Regions from separate parts of the Streptomyces sp. NBC_00385 genome, predicted to be linked through region 2. Evidence: riboswitches for the same ligand, from Rfam matches in the RefSeq annotation. Region 2 holds a riboswitch; each other region holds the start of a gene.
The links. Region 2 has a riboswitch for cyclic di-AMP ahead of OG959_RS23490 (transglycosylase family protein). Riboswitches for the same ligand answer to the same signal wherever they lie in the genome.
Positions count from the first base shown of each region.

Region 1: another riboswitch for cyclic di-AMP. It lies ahead of OG959_RS17640 (M23 family metallopeptidase); the one in region 2 lies ahead of OG959_RS23490 (transglycosylase family protein).
Region 3: another riboswitch for cyclic di-AMP. It lies ahead of OG959_RS07555 (M23 family metallopeptidase); the one in region 2 lies ahead of OG959_RS23490 (transglycosylase family protein).

Region 1 covers NZ_CP107951.1:4,002,529-4,006,951, reverse strand. The annotation lists gene OG959_RS17655 (hypothetical protein) at 1-14, opposite strand, end outside; tRNA gene OG959_RS17650 (tRNA-Met) at 541-614, shown strand; gene OG959_RS17645 (PP2C family protein-serine/threonine phosphatase) at 848-2,011, shown strand; cyclic di-AMP (ydaO/yuaA leader) riboswitch at 2,287-2,441, shown strand; gene OG959_RS17640 (M23 family metallopeptidase) at 2,453-3,622, shown strand; gene OG959_RS17635 (aldo/keto reductase) at 3,932-4,423, shown strand, end outside.
Region 2 covers NZ_CP107951.1:5,250,114-5,254,536, reverse strand. The annotation lists gene eno (phosphopyruvate hydratase) at 1-1,259, opposite strand, end outside; gene OG959_RS23490 (transglycosylase family protein) at 1,546-2,289, opposite strand; cyclic di-AMP (ydaO/yuaA leader) riboswitch at 2,294-2,465, opposite strand; gene OG959_RS23485 (transglycosylase family protein) at 2,766-3,713, opposite strand; partial or broken gene OG959_RS23480 (cytochrome P450) at 3,819-4,142, opposite strand.
Region 3 covers NZ_CP107951.1:1,732,940-1,737,362, forward strand. The annotation lists gene OG959_RS07545 (HPr family phosphocarrier protein) at 4-285, shown strand; gene OG959_RS07550 (GntR family transcriptional regulator) at 489-1,196, opposite strand; gene OG959_RS07555 (M23 family metallopeptidase) at 1,416-2,255, opposite strand; cyclic di-AMP (ydaO/yuaA leader) riboswitch at 2,269-2,435, opposite strand; gene OG959_RS07560 (M16 family metallopeptidase) at 2,662-4,044, opposite strand; gene OG959_RS07565 (M16 family metallopeptidase) at 4,071-4,423, opposite strand, start outside.

The sequences.
Region 1 (4,423 bases), 1.2 Mb from region 2:
AGCGGTGCGGTCATCGTCGAGGGCCCTCCAGACAGGCTGCGATGAGAGACCGGGAGTGGCTTGTGGGGCGCGGTGACTGCGCGTTCCGGGGCCTGCTCGCACGGGCAGCCCACCGGTCCGGGGGATGCAGCAGTTACCTTGCGGCAGAACACGTGTTCCTTGCAACACCTTCTCGTTTTCGACACGTTGACGGGCCGGTGAAGTCCCTCCACGGGAGGCGGGCTGTCCTCTGCTGCCGGTGTGCGCCGTCAAGGCGGCCACGGGGATGGTTTGTTCGGGTTCGCCGACGTGGATTCGCCCTCCAAGCCGTGTGGTTGGGGGAACGGGTGCCGAATGCGGGTAGGGGTGCACAGGGCGGGCCTGAGGGCGGCCGACAGGTCCGATCAGGGTCCGATCAGCAGGTCCGGGGCGGGTCGGGCTGTGGGCCAGGGCTGTGGGCCCGGGCGTCGCCCGTGGGGGTGCGCGCGCCGGGGTGTACGCCGGGTGGTCATGAGGGTGGTCATGAGTGCCTCGAACATGCCGTAGAGTTGTGTTTACCGACGCGGGGTGGAGCAGCTCGGTAGCTCGCTGGGCTCATAACCCAGAGGTCGCAGGTTCAAATCCTGTCCCCGCTACTGAAGAATCAGGCCCGGCATGCATACAGCGTGCCGGGCCTGATTCGTTTGTACGGCGTGGGCCCCTGGCCCGTCGGTCCGTGGCCCGCCGGGTTGGCCGGTGCGGGGTCGTATCGCGTTCGCGTACCCCCATTGGCCGACGAGGAGTCGCCCCGCGACCCTGCTCCGGGAAGCCTGGGGGTGGTGCGCGGTACCGTCCGCGGCCGTGGACACACCGGGCAGGAGAGCAGTAGGTGGGGAAGCGGGAGAAGCGGCGGACGAGGCGGGCCGGGGGTGTGCGGACCCGCCGGTTCGTCAGGTTGCTGCCCACGCTGATGATCGTCGGGGGCGTGCTGTTCGACGGTCTCACCCCGCCCGTGTTCACCGCCATTCCGTTGTTCGCGGCGGCCCCGCTGATCGCCGCGCCGTTCTTCTCGCTGGCCAGCACGGTCCGTACCGGCGTCGCCGCGCTGCTGGCCGTCGCCGTGCTGCGGCTGTCCAGCGGCACCCTGCTGCAGGTCGTGCCCTCCATCGAACTGCTCACCGTCCTCACCGTCTCCGTCCTGGCTGTCGTGATCAACGGGGTCGTGCGGCGCAGCAACGAGCAGCTTGCCTCCGCCCGCGTCATCGCGGAGACGGCCATGCGGGCGGTGCTGCCGACACCGTCGGACCGGATCGGCGGGCTTCAGGTGGCCGCGCGGTACGAGGCGGCGCAGGCGGACGAGTTCGTCGGCGGCGACCTGTTCTCTGTGGCGGACAGCCCGCAGGGGGTGCGGCTGGTGGTCGGGGACGTGCGCGGCAAGGGGCTGGATGCCGTGGAGGCGGTGGCGGTGGTCATCGGGGCCTTCCGGGAGGCGGCCGAGCAGGAGGAGACGCTGGAGGGCGTCGCGCTGCGGCTGGAGCGCGCGCTGGCGCGGGAGTCGGACCGGCGTGGTGGCCTGGACGCGTTCGAGGGGTTCATCACCGCCGTGCTCGCCGAGGTCCCGCCGGGGTCGGGCCTGGTGCGGATCGTCAACCGCGGTCACCCCGAGCCTCTGCTGCTGCACACGGACGGGGAGCTGGAGGTGCTCGGTCCGTCGGTGCCGGCGCTGCCGCTGGGGATGGACCTGGGGGTGTGGCCGGACCGGGCCGACGAGTGGGACCTGCCGGCCGGGGCGACGCTCCTCCTCTATACGGACGGCCTCTCCGAGGCCCGTAACGTCGAAGGCGTCTTCTACGACCCTGCCGAGCGGCTGCGGGGACGGATCTTCCCGGGGCCCGAGGAGCTCCTCTCCGCACTGACCGATGACGTGCGGCTGCACACGGGGGGCGAGTCGACGGACGACATGGCGCTGCTCGCGGTCGTGCGGCCCGCCGAGGGGCAGCCCGACCGGCGCAGGACCGTGAAGATCGTCGGTCTGGGCGACGGCGGCGGCTGAGCCGGGTCCCCGCGGTCAAGGTGCGGTGGGAGCAGTGGACGGCGATGCCACCGTCCGTAACCGAAGGGCACCCCTCCGCATAACATTTGACGCAACGTCAGAAACCGGGTGATGACCGAGGGGCGATCAACTCGCCCGATTGCACCCGGTTGTGTCCCGTAAAGTCCAGGCCAAGGACGTGAACGATCAGTGGGAACGGCTTGGAATCGGACCCCGGTGTCTATTAACGTTCGATAACGCAGCGCGGTTGTCCCAGCCGCCGTCAGTGGCGGCACCGTGCGCGAGCGCCGAATTCCGCAAGGGAACCGGGGAACCACCTACATGGGGTGAATCGGGCATCTCTGTCTTGTTTGTGAGACGGAGGAACCCGTAGGAGACCTTCCTGCTCCGAACCCGTCAGCTAACCCGGTAGGCGAGAAGGAAGGAAAGGAGTGCGCCCCCGTGGCGTCCAACAAGCCTGCCCCCGAAGCTCCCTCTCGGTTCCGGTCCGAGCACGGCGATGACTTCGCCACCCGGCCCGCCACCGCATTCGGTACGGAGTGCGGGGCCGACTACGCGACCGATTACGGGACCGATCGGGGCAGCGACTTCGGAAACGACTTCCGCACCGACGAGGCCGGGCCCGACAGGACCTGGGAGGAATGGAACCCCACCGAGGAGTCCATCCGTCCCGTGCGCGGCAAGCACCGCGTCGCCAAGCAGCGCAATGGTCTGGCCCGCAGCTCCACCGTCCTCGGTGTCGGCGTCATCGCGGCCGTCGGTGCGGGTGGCATGGCCACCGCCCAGAGCAAGCCGCCGGTCTCCATCTCTCTTCCCGATTCCATCTCGGACAATCTCCCCGACGCCAAGTCCCTCCCGGGCGTCGGCGCACTGTTCTCGGGAGAGTCGGAGTCCGCTGCGGAGAAGGCTGCGGCCGAGACCGCTTCCGCGCCGCTGACGACCGCCGGTATCACCACCGCCGAGGCCGAGCAGGGAACCACGGACGCCGGTGAGGCACTCCGCGCCCGCATCCTCCAGCAGGCCGAGCAGCAGCAGGACGCCGCCGACGCCGAGGTCAAGGCGGCCGCGGAGAAGGCGGCCGCCGAGAAGGCCGCCGCCGAGGCGAAGAAGCAGCAGGACGCGGCCGAGGCCAAGATCGCCGCCGAGAAGAAGAAGGCGGCGGAGGAGGCTGCGAAGAAGGCGGAGGCGCTGCGGCTCGCCAAGCTCGCCGCCAGCTACGCCATCCCCACCTCCTCGTACACGATCACCTCGACCTTCGGTGAGGCCGGATCGATGTGGTCCTCCGGCTACCACACGGGCCTCGACTTCGCGGCGCCGACCGGTACCCCGATCAAGGCCATCCACACCGGCACGGTCAAGTCGGCCGGCTACTCCGGTTCCTACGGCTACCGCACGGTCCTGGAGTTGGAGGACGGCACGGAGCTGTGGTTCTGCCACCAGTCCTCGATCGACGTCAGCATCGGCCAGAAGGTCACGACGGGCGACACCATCGGACGCGTCGGCGCGACCGGCAACGTGACGGGCCCGCACCTCCACCTGGAGGTCCACACCCCGGACGGCACCGGCATCGACCCGATGGCCTGGCTGCAGGCCCGGGGCCTGACGGTCTGAGACCGCTTCCTGCGGAACGGTCCGAGGGGACCGTTTCCCCGGGACGGTCCGAGGGGGCCGCTTTCGGAGGACGGTCCGAGGGGACCGTTTCCTCAGGACGGTCCGAGACCGCCCCCTTCACGCCGGTTCTCCGGCCACGAAACCCCGGCAGCCCTGACGCTCACCCCCCGACGTCAGGGCTGCCGGTCTGTCCCCGCCACTTCCACATCCGCTGCCGGTCTGTCTCCGTCACTTCCGCATCCCCGCGTCCACCGGTTCAGATGTACAGGCCACGGAATAGCGGAGCCCGTGGAGGTGGTTGTTCCACCCATGACTTCTCTCCGCAAGCTCGGTTCCTCCAGCCTCCAGGTCTTCCCGCTCGCCCTCGGGGGCAACGTCTTCGGCTGGACCGCCGACGAGGCGCAGTCCTTCGCGGTGCTCGACGCGTACGCGGCGGCCGGCGGCAACTTCATCGACACCGCCGACGCCTACTCGGCCTGGGTCCCCGGCAACGAGGGCGGCGAGTCGGAGACCCTCATCGGCAAGTGGCTCGCCGCACGCGGCAACCGCTCCGACATCGTCGTGGCCACCAAGGTCGGCTCACACCCTGCCTACAAGGGGCTCTCCGCCACCACCATCAAGGCGGCTGTCGAGGAGTCGCTGCGCCGGCTCGGCACCGACCACATCGATCTCTACTACACGCACTTCGACGACGAGACGGTCCCGGTCGAGGAGATCATCACCGCCCTCGACCAGCTGGTGAAGGACGGCAAGGTCCGCGAGATCGCCGCATCCAACATCAGCCCGGAGCGGCTCCGCGCC
Region 2 (4,423 bases):
GCCGAGCGGCCGGCGTACACGGCGGCGTCGTCGAGGATCTCCTCGATGCGCAGCAGCTGGTTGTACTTGGCGACGCGGTCCGAGCGGGCCGGGGCGCCGGTCTTGATCTGACCGCAGTTCACGGCGACCGCGAGGTCGGCGATGGTGACGTCCTCGGTCTCGCCGGAACGGTGCGACATCATGCACTTGAAGCCGTTGCGCTGGGCCAGCTCGACGGCGTCCAGGGTCTCGGTCAGCGAACCGATCTGGTTGACCTTGACGAGCAGGGCGTTGGCCGAGCCCTCCTCGATGCCGCGGGACAGCCGCTCCGGGTTGGTGACGAAGAGGTCGTCGCCGACGATCTGCACCTTGGCGCCGATCTTGTCGGTGATGACCTTCCAACCGGCCCAGTCGTCCTCGTACAGCGGGTCCTCGATGGAGACCAGCGGGTACGCGGAGACGAGCTCCTCGTAGTACTCGGTCATCTCGGCGGCCGAGCGGGACTTGCCCTCGAACTCGTACTTGCCGTCCTTGTAGAACTCCGAGGCGGCGACGTCGAGCGCGAGCGCGATGTCCTTGCCCGGGGCGTAGCCGGCTTCCTTGATGGCCTCGACGATGAGGTCCAGGGCGGCGCGGTTCGACTCCAGGTTCGGCGCGAAGCCGCCCTCGTCACCGAGACCCGTGGACAGGCCCTTGGTCTTCAGGACCTTCTTCAGCGTGTGGTAGACCTCGGCGCCCCAGCGCAGGGCCTCGGAGAAGGACTCCGCGCCGATCGGCGCGATCATGAACTCCTGGATGTCCACGTTGGAGTCGGCGTGCGACCCACCGTTGAGGATGTTCATCATCGGGACGGGCAGCAGGTGCGCGTTCGGGCCACCGAGGTAGCGGAACAGCGGCAGGTCCGAGGCCTCGGAGGCGGCGTGGGCCACGGCGAGCGAGACGCCGAGGATGGCGTTGGCGCCGAGCGAGCCCTTGTTCTCCGTGGCGTCCAGGTCGAACATCGCCTGGTCGATCAGCCGCTGCTCGGTCGCGTCGTAGCCGACGAGCTCCGGGCCGATCTGCTCGATCACGGCGAGGACGGCCTTCTCGACGCCCTTGCCGTGGTAGCGGTTGGGGTCGCCGTCGCGAAGCTCAATGGCCTCGAACGCGCCGGTGGAGGCGCCGGACGGAACAGCAGCACGGCCCGTGCTGCCGTCGTCGAGGCCGACCTCGACCTCGACCGTGGGGTTTCCGCGGGAGTCGAGGATTTCCCTGGCTACGACGACGTCGATGGACGGCACGAGGCATCTCCTTCTGGGATGTGACGCTTGTGGTGCAGGGTCGCTTTGGCCTTGCGACAAGAGCCTAACCGGCCCGGCCGCCCCAACCGGCCGACCGCCCGTCCCCTGGGACGAAAAAGGACCCAAGGGCAGGCACAGCGGGGCAAAAGGCCAGAAATTTACTGGCTAGTAACTACAACAGTTGAACGATCAACGCAGAAACCGGCTCACCCCGGACCGGAACGCACGGGGGGAAGGTGCGCACCGGGCCGGGGCGGCCGGGGTCATCAGCGAGGAGAGATCGCGACTACTTCGTCAGGTGCAGCTGCTGACCGGGGTAGATCAGGTCGGCGTCCGTGACGATGTCCTTGTTCAGCTTGAAGAGCTGCTCCCAGCCGCCCTCGACCTCGTGGTCGGCGGCGATCTTGCTCAGGGAGTCGCCGGTGACGACCTTGTACTCGCCGTCACCCTTCTCGACCTTCTTGCCGGTCGGGGTCGTGACGGTCTTCGACTCGGCCTTGGGGGCGGCCGAGCGCTCGGAGCGGTTGGTGGAGGGGGCCTCGGCGCGCTCGGCCTTCTTCGGCTCGGCCTTCTGGACCGGCGCGGACTCCTGCTTCGGGGCGGTCTCGGTCTTGGCGGCGGAGGAGCCGGTGTCGACGCCCGGGTCGACACCGTCGTTGCTCAGGTTGCCGGCGCCGGCGCAGGCCCAGGCGCCCGGGCCCTGCAGGGCGAGGAGCTTCTCGGCGGTGGCGATCTGCTGAGCCTTGGTGGCCAGGTCGGCACGGGCCGCGTACTGGGTGCCGCCTGCGGCCGCCCAGCTGGACTGCGAGAACTGCAGGCCACCGTAGTAACCGTTGCCGGTGTTGATGGACCAGTTGCCGCCGGACTCGCACTGGGCGACGGCGTCCCACGTGGAGACGGAGGCGGCGGAGGCGCCGGTCGCACCCATCAGGGGCACGGCGATGGCGGCACCGGTGACACCGGCGAGCGTGGCGATACGGACGGCCTTGGACGGGCGACGGTGCTTGTTGCCCTTGCTGTTGAGCAGCATCGAGACTTCTCCTCACCGACGCCTACGAGGTGAGCTGTCGGGTTCGGGCCAAGTGAGTTGCCCGGTCGCACGTCCTAGCACGCGACTTCACCCCAAGCCGGTCCTGATGCGTCTTGCGACGATCGGGCCCGGCGCCTACCTGGGTCCCCCGCTCCTGCCTACGGCGCTTTACGCGTCTGTTCCCTTCGACCGACGGCAGGATTCGGCGTGACGATCGACGGGGCCCGCGGTGCGAGCGGTTCCGACCGTAAACACACCAACCCTCATATCCAAAGATGGACATACCGGATAAACAGCCCTTACTTGCACCCGAAGAAGCACTGTTTGCGCAGGTGGGAACGGATGCGGCGGTACCTCCCGGACAAGACACGCCAGTTCACGCAAAGAGACCCATGTCTCACTTGGTCAAAAGTGGGACATAGGCCTCTTAACTACCCCAATATTTGGGGTGTTTTCAGCTGATCATCAGACCGCGCTCATTCGGCCTTCACGCCGAGATCGAGGCTCTGGCCAGGCAGGATGAGGTCGGGGTCGGAGCCCACCTCGGCCTTGTTGGCCTCGTACAGAGCCGTCCACCCGCCGGGCAGCTGCTGTGCATCAGCAATCGCCCACAGGTTGTCGCCCGCACGGACGGTGTACGCACCGTCAGCAGCCGGGGCGCCGGTGTCGCGTGCGTCACCGGCACCACGCGAAGCATGCCGCCCCGCGTCCCGGTCACCACTGCGGCCGCTCTCCCGGGTCTCCTCGGGGGCCGGCGTGCCGCGGTGCTTGCCGCCCTTCTCCTGCCCCGAGGTGCCCTTCTCGGCGCCCGAGGCATCACCCGAGGGCGTCGTGGAGGGGGTGGCGGAGGGCGTGGCCGACGCGTCCGGCTTCGCGTCGTCCTTCGCGTCGCCCGACGGCGCCTTCGCCCCCGACGACGCGTCGTCCGACGAGGTCGCGCCCTCGGACGGGTCGGTACTCGCGGACGGATCGGCGCTCGCGGACGGATCCACGCTCTCCGTCGGGTCGGCGGACGGAGTGCTGCCCGGGTCCACCCCCGGCAGGCCGCTGTCCACGACGAGACCGGAGATGACCGCACAGCTGGGCCATGCCTTCGGCCCCTGGTCCTCCAGGACCTTCTCCGCCACGGCGATCTGCTGCGAGCGGCTGGCGAGGTCGGCGCGCTCGGCGTACGACTCGCCGCCGTACGACTTCCAGACCTCCTGCGAGAACTGCAGGCCGCCGTAGTAGCCGTTGCCGAGGTCGGCGCTCCACATGCCGCCGCTCTCGCACTCGGCCACGCGGTCCCAGGTCGAGGCGTCGGCGGCGTGCGCACCTGCCGCGCCGAGCAGCGGGATGGCGATGGCCGAACCGGTCACGCCTGCGGCGACGATGATCGCGGGTGCCTGCCGAGGGCGACGGTGTCTGCCGTTCGCGGAGCCCATGGGGATGCCTTCCGTGTGACTGACGAGTGACTGGTGAGTCGAACGGTGAACCTAGCGGGACTCGAACGTGTGTCACAAGTCGATGCAGCAGAGATCACGTGAAAGTCACAGAGTTGACAGAGTGTCACCTTCACCGCGCACCGGCCCCGGCGTGAACTCCACCGGCAGGGTGCGCAGTCCGCGCATGATGAGCCCGCCACGCCACCGCAAATCGGCAGGTTCTCCCGCAAGTCGCAGGCCAGGAAGGCGCTCCAGAAGCGTGGCGAGCGCGGCCTGCCCCTCCAGCCGGGCGAGCGGCGCTCCCAGGCAGTAGTGGATTCCGTGACCGTAACCGAGGTGTTGGTTGTCACGCCGCGCGAGGTCCAGGGTGTCCGGCCCGTCGATGCGCCCGGGGTCCCGTTCGGCGGCTGCGAGCACGACGGGGACGGGTTGGTTTCACCCGGGCAAGGAAGGAGCCTCCGGGAAGGTTCCTGACGCCCCTTTGACCTTGGGAGCCTCGCTTCGTACTGACAGCAGGCTGCCACGGAGCACTCCTGTGACCGTGAGCTGCGGCGGAGTCGGACGCTGATATGCCTCTACCCCCCTGCGGTCCGCGCCCAGAACCGCCATGACCTCGGGCCAGGCACCCTTCTTCCACCAGACGAGTTGCCGTTCCCGCATGGGATGGACGGGTCCCCACGTAAGAGGCATGTCGACCCAGGACAGCCCTT
Region 3 (4,423 bases), 3.5 Mb from region 2:
ACCATGGCTGAGCGCCGCGTCAACGTCGGTTGGGCCGAGGGCCTGCACGCCCGCCCCGCTTCCATCTTCGTCCGTGCCGCCACGGCTTCCGGCATCCCCGTGACCATCGCCAAGGCCGATGGCAACCCGGTGAACGCGGCCTCCATGCTCGCCGTGCTCGGACTCGGCGCGCAGGGCGGCGAGGAGATCGTCCTCGCGTCCGAGGCCGACAACGCCGAAGCCGCTCTGGACCGTCTGTCCAAGCTGGTCGCCGAGGGGCTCGACGAGCTTCCGGAGACCGTCTGACCCCGACGGGCCATGACCGCGGGAATTCCCGCGAAAGAGCCGCGACACCCCCGACCGGGTGCCGCGGCTCTTTCGTTCAGCGCCCTCGTTCAGCGCTTTCGTTCAGGCAAAAGTCGCGGGTCGCCGAATGGCTCGGCGGGGGCGAATTGGGCAGCAGAAAGAAAGCCCCTCGAAATGCCCACTCTTTGTATACGGCGCACTTGTTAATGACGGCCGCTCGGGGTGTTTACGGCATGTTGCGAAGTCCTCACCCGGCCGGTCCGGGCCACGGCGGACTCCGTCCGGCCGGGGCTGCGCAGCCGGTACGCGCCGGCGGCCCGCTCGGCGTGCTGGGCGGTCAGCGCCCGTGCCCTCTCCGCGTCCCCTCGTGCCACGGCGTCCACGATGGCTCCGTGCTCGGCCCAGGAATCGGCCGGACGGGCCGGGGAATCGATCGCGTACATCCAGGTGGTCTTGTGCCGTAGCTGGGTGAGCAGCGCGATCAGGCCGGGGCTGCCGGAGGCCTGCGCGAGCGTCTCGTGGAACCAGCCGCCCAGGGAGCGCAGGTCCTCGCCCTCGCCCCGCCGGGCGCGCTCCTGGCCGAGCCTGACCAGGCCGCGCAGCACCTTGAGGTGCGCGTCCGAGCGGCGGTGGGCGGCGCGGGCCGCACCGAGCGGCTCCAGCAGCATCCGGACCTCCAGGAGGTCGGCGGCCTCCTGCTCGGTGGGCTCGGCCACGCAGGCTCCGGCGTGCCTGCGGGTGACCACGAACCCTTCGGACTCCAGGGTGCGCAGCGCTTCCCGTACCGGCACCCGGGAGACCCCGTAACGCCGTGCGAGCACCTCCTCGGTGAGTCGGCTGCCGCGTTCGAAGACACCTGAGACGATGTCTTCACGGATTGCCGTGCATACCGAATGCGCCGGAATGCGCATGTCCGAACCTCCGCCTTAATCCCCGCGAAACGCGGCCGATCGACGCCTGTCCTGCGACTCTATTGCAATGCGGTCGCATTTCCGACGGCGGGTGGAAATTCATGAATATCTTTTGGTCACCGGGCCGTTCCGGAACGACCACCGCGGACCGCCGCGGCACGGGACACGGCGAAGGCCCCGGCGTGGTGCCGGGGCCTTGAGCGAGGGGTCGTCGGCCGGTCAGACGGAGACGCCGTGGGCGCGCAGGTAGGCGACCGGGTCCATGTCGGAGCCGTACGAGGGCGTGGTGCGGGCCTCGAAGTGGAGGTGCGGGCCGGTCGAGTTGCCGGTGGAGCCGGAGAGGCCGATCTGCTGGCCGGCACCGACGCTCTGGCCGACGGACACGCCGATCGAGGAGAGGTGGCCGTACTGGGTGTACGTGCCGTCCGTCATCCGCAGCACGATGTTGTTGCCGTACGCCCCGCCCCAGCCGGCCTCGACGACCGTACCGGCGCCGACGGCGACGACGGAGCTGCCGGAAGCGGCGTGGAAGTCGATGCCGGAGTGGCTGCCGGAGGACCACATGGAGCCGCTGGACTTGTAGCCGGTGCTCACGTACGAACCGGCGACGGGGAGCTGGAAGGAGCCGAGCCGGGTGCGCTCGGCGGAACGGGCGGCGCGGGCGGCGCTCTCGCGGGCCTTCTCGGCCCGGGCGGCCTTCGCCTTCGCGGCGGCCTCGGCCTTCGCGGCAGCCTTGGCTTCGGCCTTCTTCCTGGCCTCGGCCTTCTTCTTCGCGGCGGCGTTGGCTGCCTCGGCCTTCTTCTCGGCGACGTCGGCCTGGTGCTGCTGCGCGTCCGCCTGGGCGTCGATCCGCTCGGCGAGGACGTTCTCGATGGCGATGACCTGGGTGAGGCCGGTGTCGCCGGCGGCGGGGGCCCCGGTGTCCGCGGCGAGGGCCGGGGAGGCCAGTCCTCCGATGACGCCGGTGGTGGCCAGGGTCGCGATGCCGACGGCCTTCGCGCCGCTGCGCGTCAGACGGCCCGGGGCACGATGCTTCCCGGTGGCACGGGTGAACGCCATGAAGTGGCTGGTCCTTTCCTTCCTTCTCGCCTACCGGGTTAGCTGACGGGTTCGGAGCAGGAAGGTCTCCTACGGATCACCGGTTCCCTGCGGGACACGGCCACCCGATTCACCCCAGGGACTGCGTGGGTCCCCGGCTCCCCAGGCTCGCGCCTGACGGGGACTCGGCGATGACTGCCCGGTATGTCACGGATGCGGCATACGAGTGGCGGACAGCGGAGCCGACGCTAAGCGGGGGCACTTCCCGTCACCAAACGGACAGGCCGTTTTGTAGCGCATCCCACAGGGCAGACAGGCAGCCTCTCCACCAAAGCGGACAAAAGGAAGGTCCCGGCGGAGACCGCTCCGCCGGGACCTTGCGTCACTCTTCCGTTCGCCCTGGTACGGGGCGAGATGACCGGTGTGCTCAGCCGGTCACGACCGACACCTCACCGATGCCGAGGGCCCGGACCGGGTCGGCGATCTGTGCGGCGTCCCCGACGAGAACCGTGACCAGCCGGTCCTCCGGGAAGGCGTTGACCACGGCCGCCGTCGCCTCCACCGTGCCGGTGTCGGCGAGGCGCGCGTAGAGCTGCGCCTGGTAGTCGTCCGGGAGATGCTGCTCGACCTGGTCGGCGAGGGTACCGGCGACGGAGGCCGCCATCTCGAACTTCAGCGGGGCGACGCCCACGAGGTTCTGCACGGCCGTCTCGCGCTCGGCGTCCGTCAGCCCTTCGGCCGCCAGGGTCCGCAGGACCTTCCACAGGTCCTCCAGCGCCGGGCCGGTGGACTCGGTGTCCACGGAACCGCTGATGGCGAGCATGGCGGCGCCCGTGGCCCCGGAGGCGGAGTCCGGAGCCGTCGAGCGCAGCACCTGGGCGAAGGCCCGCACGCCGTAGGTGTAGCCCTTCTCCTCGCGCAGCACCCGGTCGAGCCGGGAGGTGAGCGTGCCGCCCAGGCAGTAGGTGCCGAGCACCTGGGCCGCCCAGACGCTGTCGTGCCGGTCGGCGCCGATCCGGCCGATCAGCAACTGCGTCTGCACCGCGCCGGGACGGTCCACGATCACCACACGGCCCGCGTCGTCGGCGGTGATCGGCGGGACGGGGCGCGGCTCCGCGGTGTTGCCCGACCAGTCACCGACGGTGTCGGCGAGCAGCGCGTCCAGGTCGATTCCGGTCAGGTCGCCCACGACCACGGCGGTCGCGGTGGACGGGCGGATGTGTGCGTCGTAGAAGGCGCGCACGGCCGCGGAGTCGATCCGGGCCACGGTCTCCTCGGTGCCCTGGCGCGGACGCGACATACGGGCCGTGGCCGGGAACAGCTCCTTGGAGAGCTGCTTGGCGGCACGCCGGGCCGGGTTGGCCTGCTCGTGCGGGATCTCGTCCAGCCGGTTGCCCACGAGACGCTCGATCTCGCTGTCGGCGAAGGCCGGAGCCCGCAGCGCCTCGGCGACGAGGCCGAGCGCCTTGGCCAGCCGGGAGGCCGGAACCTCCAGGGAGACCCGGACGCCGGGATGGTCGGCGTGGGCGTCCAGCGTGGCGCCGCACCGCTCCAGCTCGGCGGCGAACTCCTCGGCGCTCTGCTTGTCGGTGCCCTCGGACAGGGCGCGGGACATGATCGTGGCGACCCCGTCCAGCCCTTCGGGCTCGGCGTCCAGGGGGGCGTCGAGGAAGATCTCGACGGCGACGACCTGCTGGCCGGGACGGTGGCAGCGCAGGACCGTGAGGCCGTTGGGCAGGGAGCCGCGCTCGGGCGCGGGGAAGGCCCAGGGCCTGGCCACGCCGGGGGCGGGCTGCGGGTGGTACTCCATCGAAACTCCAGTCGCGGCAGCGTCGGTCACTTGTCCGCTCCTTCGTGCGCGTCGGTGTCGGTCGCGGCGGCATCCGCCTCTTCGGCGGCTTCGGCGGGCTCGACCGGCTCGTACACCAGCACCGCCCGGTTGTCGGGCCGCAGCTGGGCCCTGGCGGCCGCCTTGACCTCCTCGGCGGTCACGTCGAGCACCCGGTGCACGGCGGTCAGGGCGAGCTGCGGGTCACCGAACAGCACGGCGAACCGGCACAGTTCGTCGGCGCGGCCCGCGACGGTACCGAGGCGGTCCAGCCACTCGCGCTCCAACTGCGCCTGAGCGCGCTCCATCTCCTCGGGCGTGGGGCCTTCCTCGGCGAACCGGGCCAGCTCCTCGTCGACCG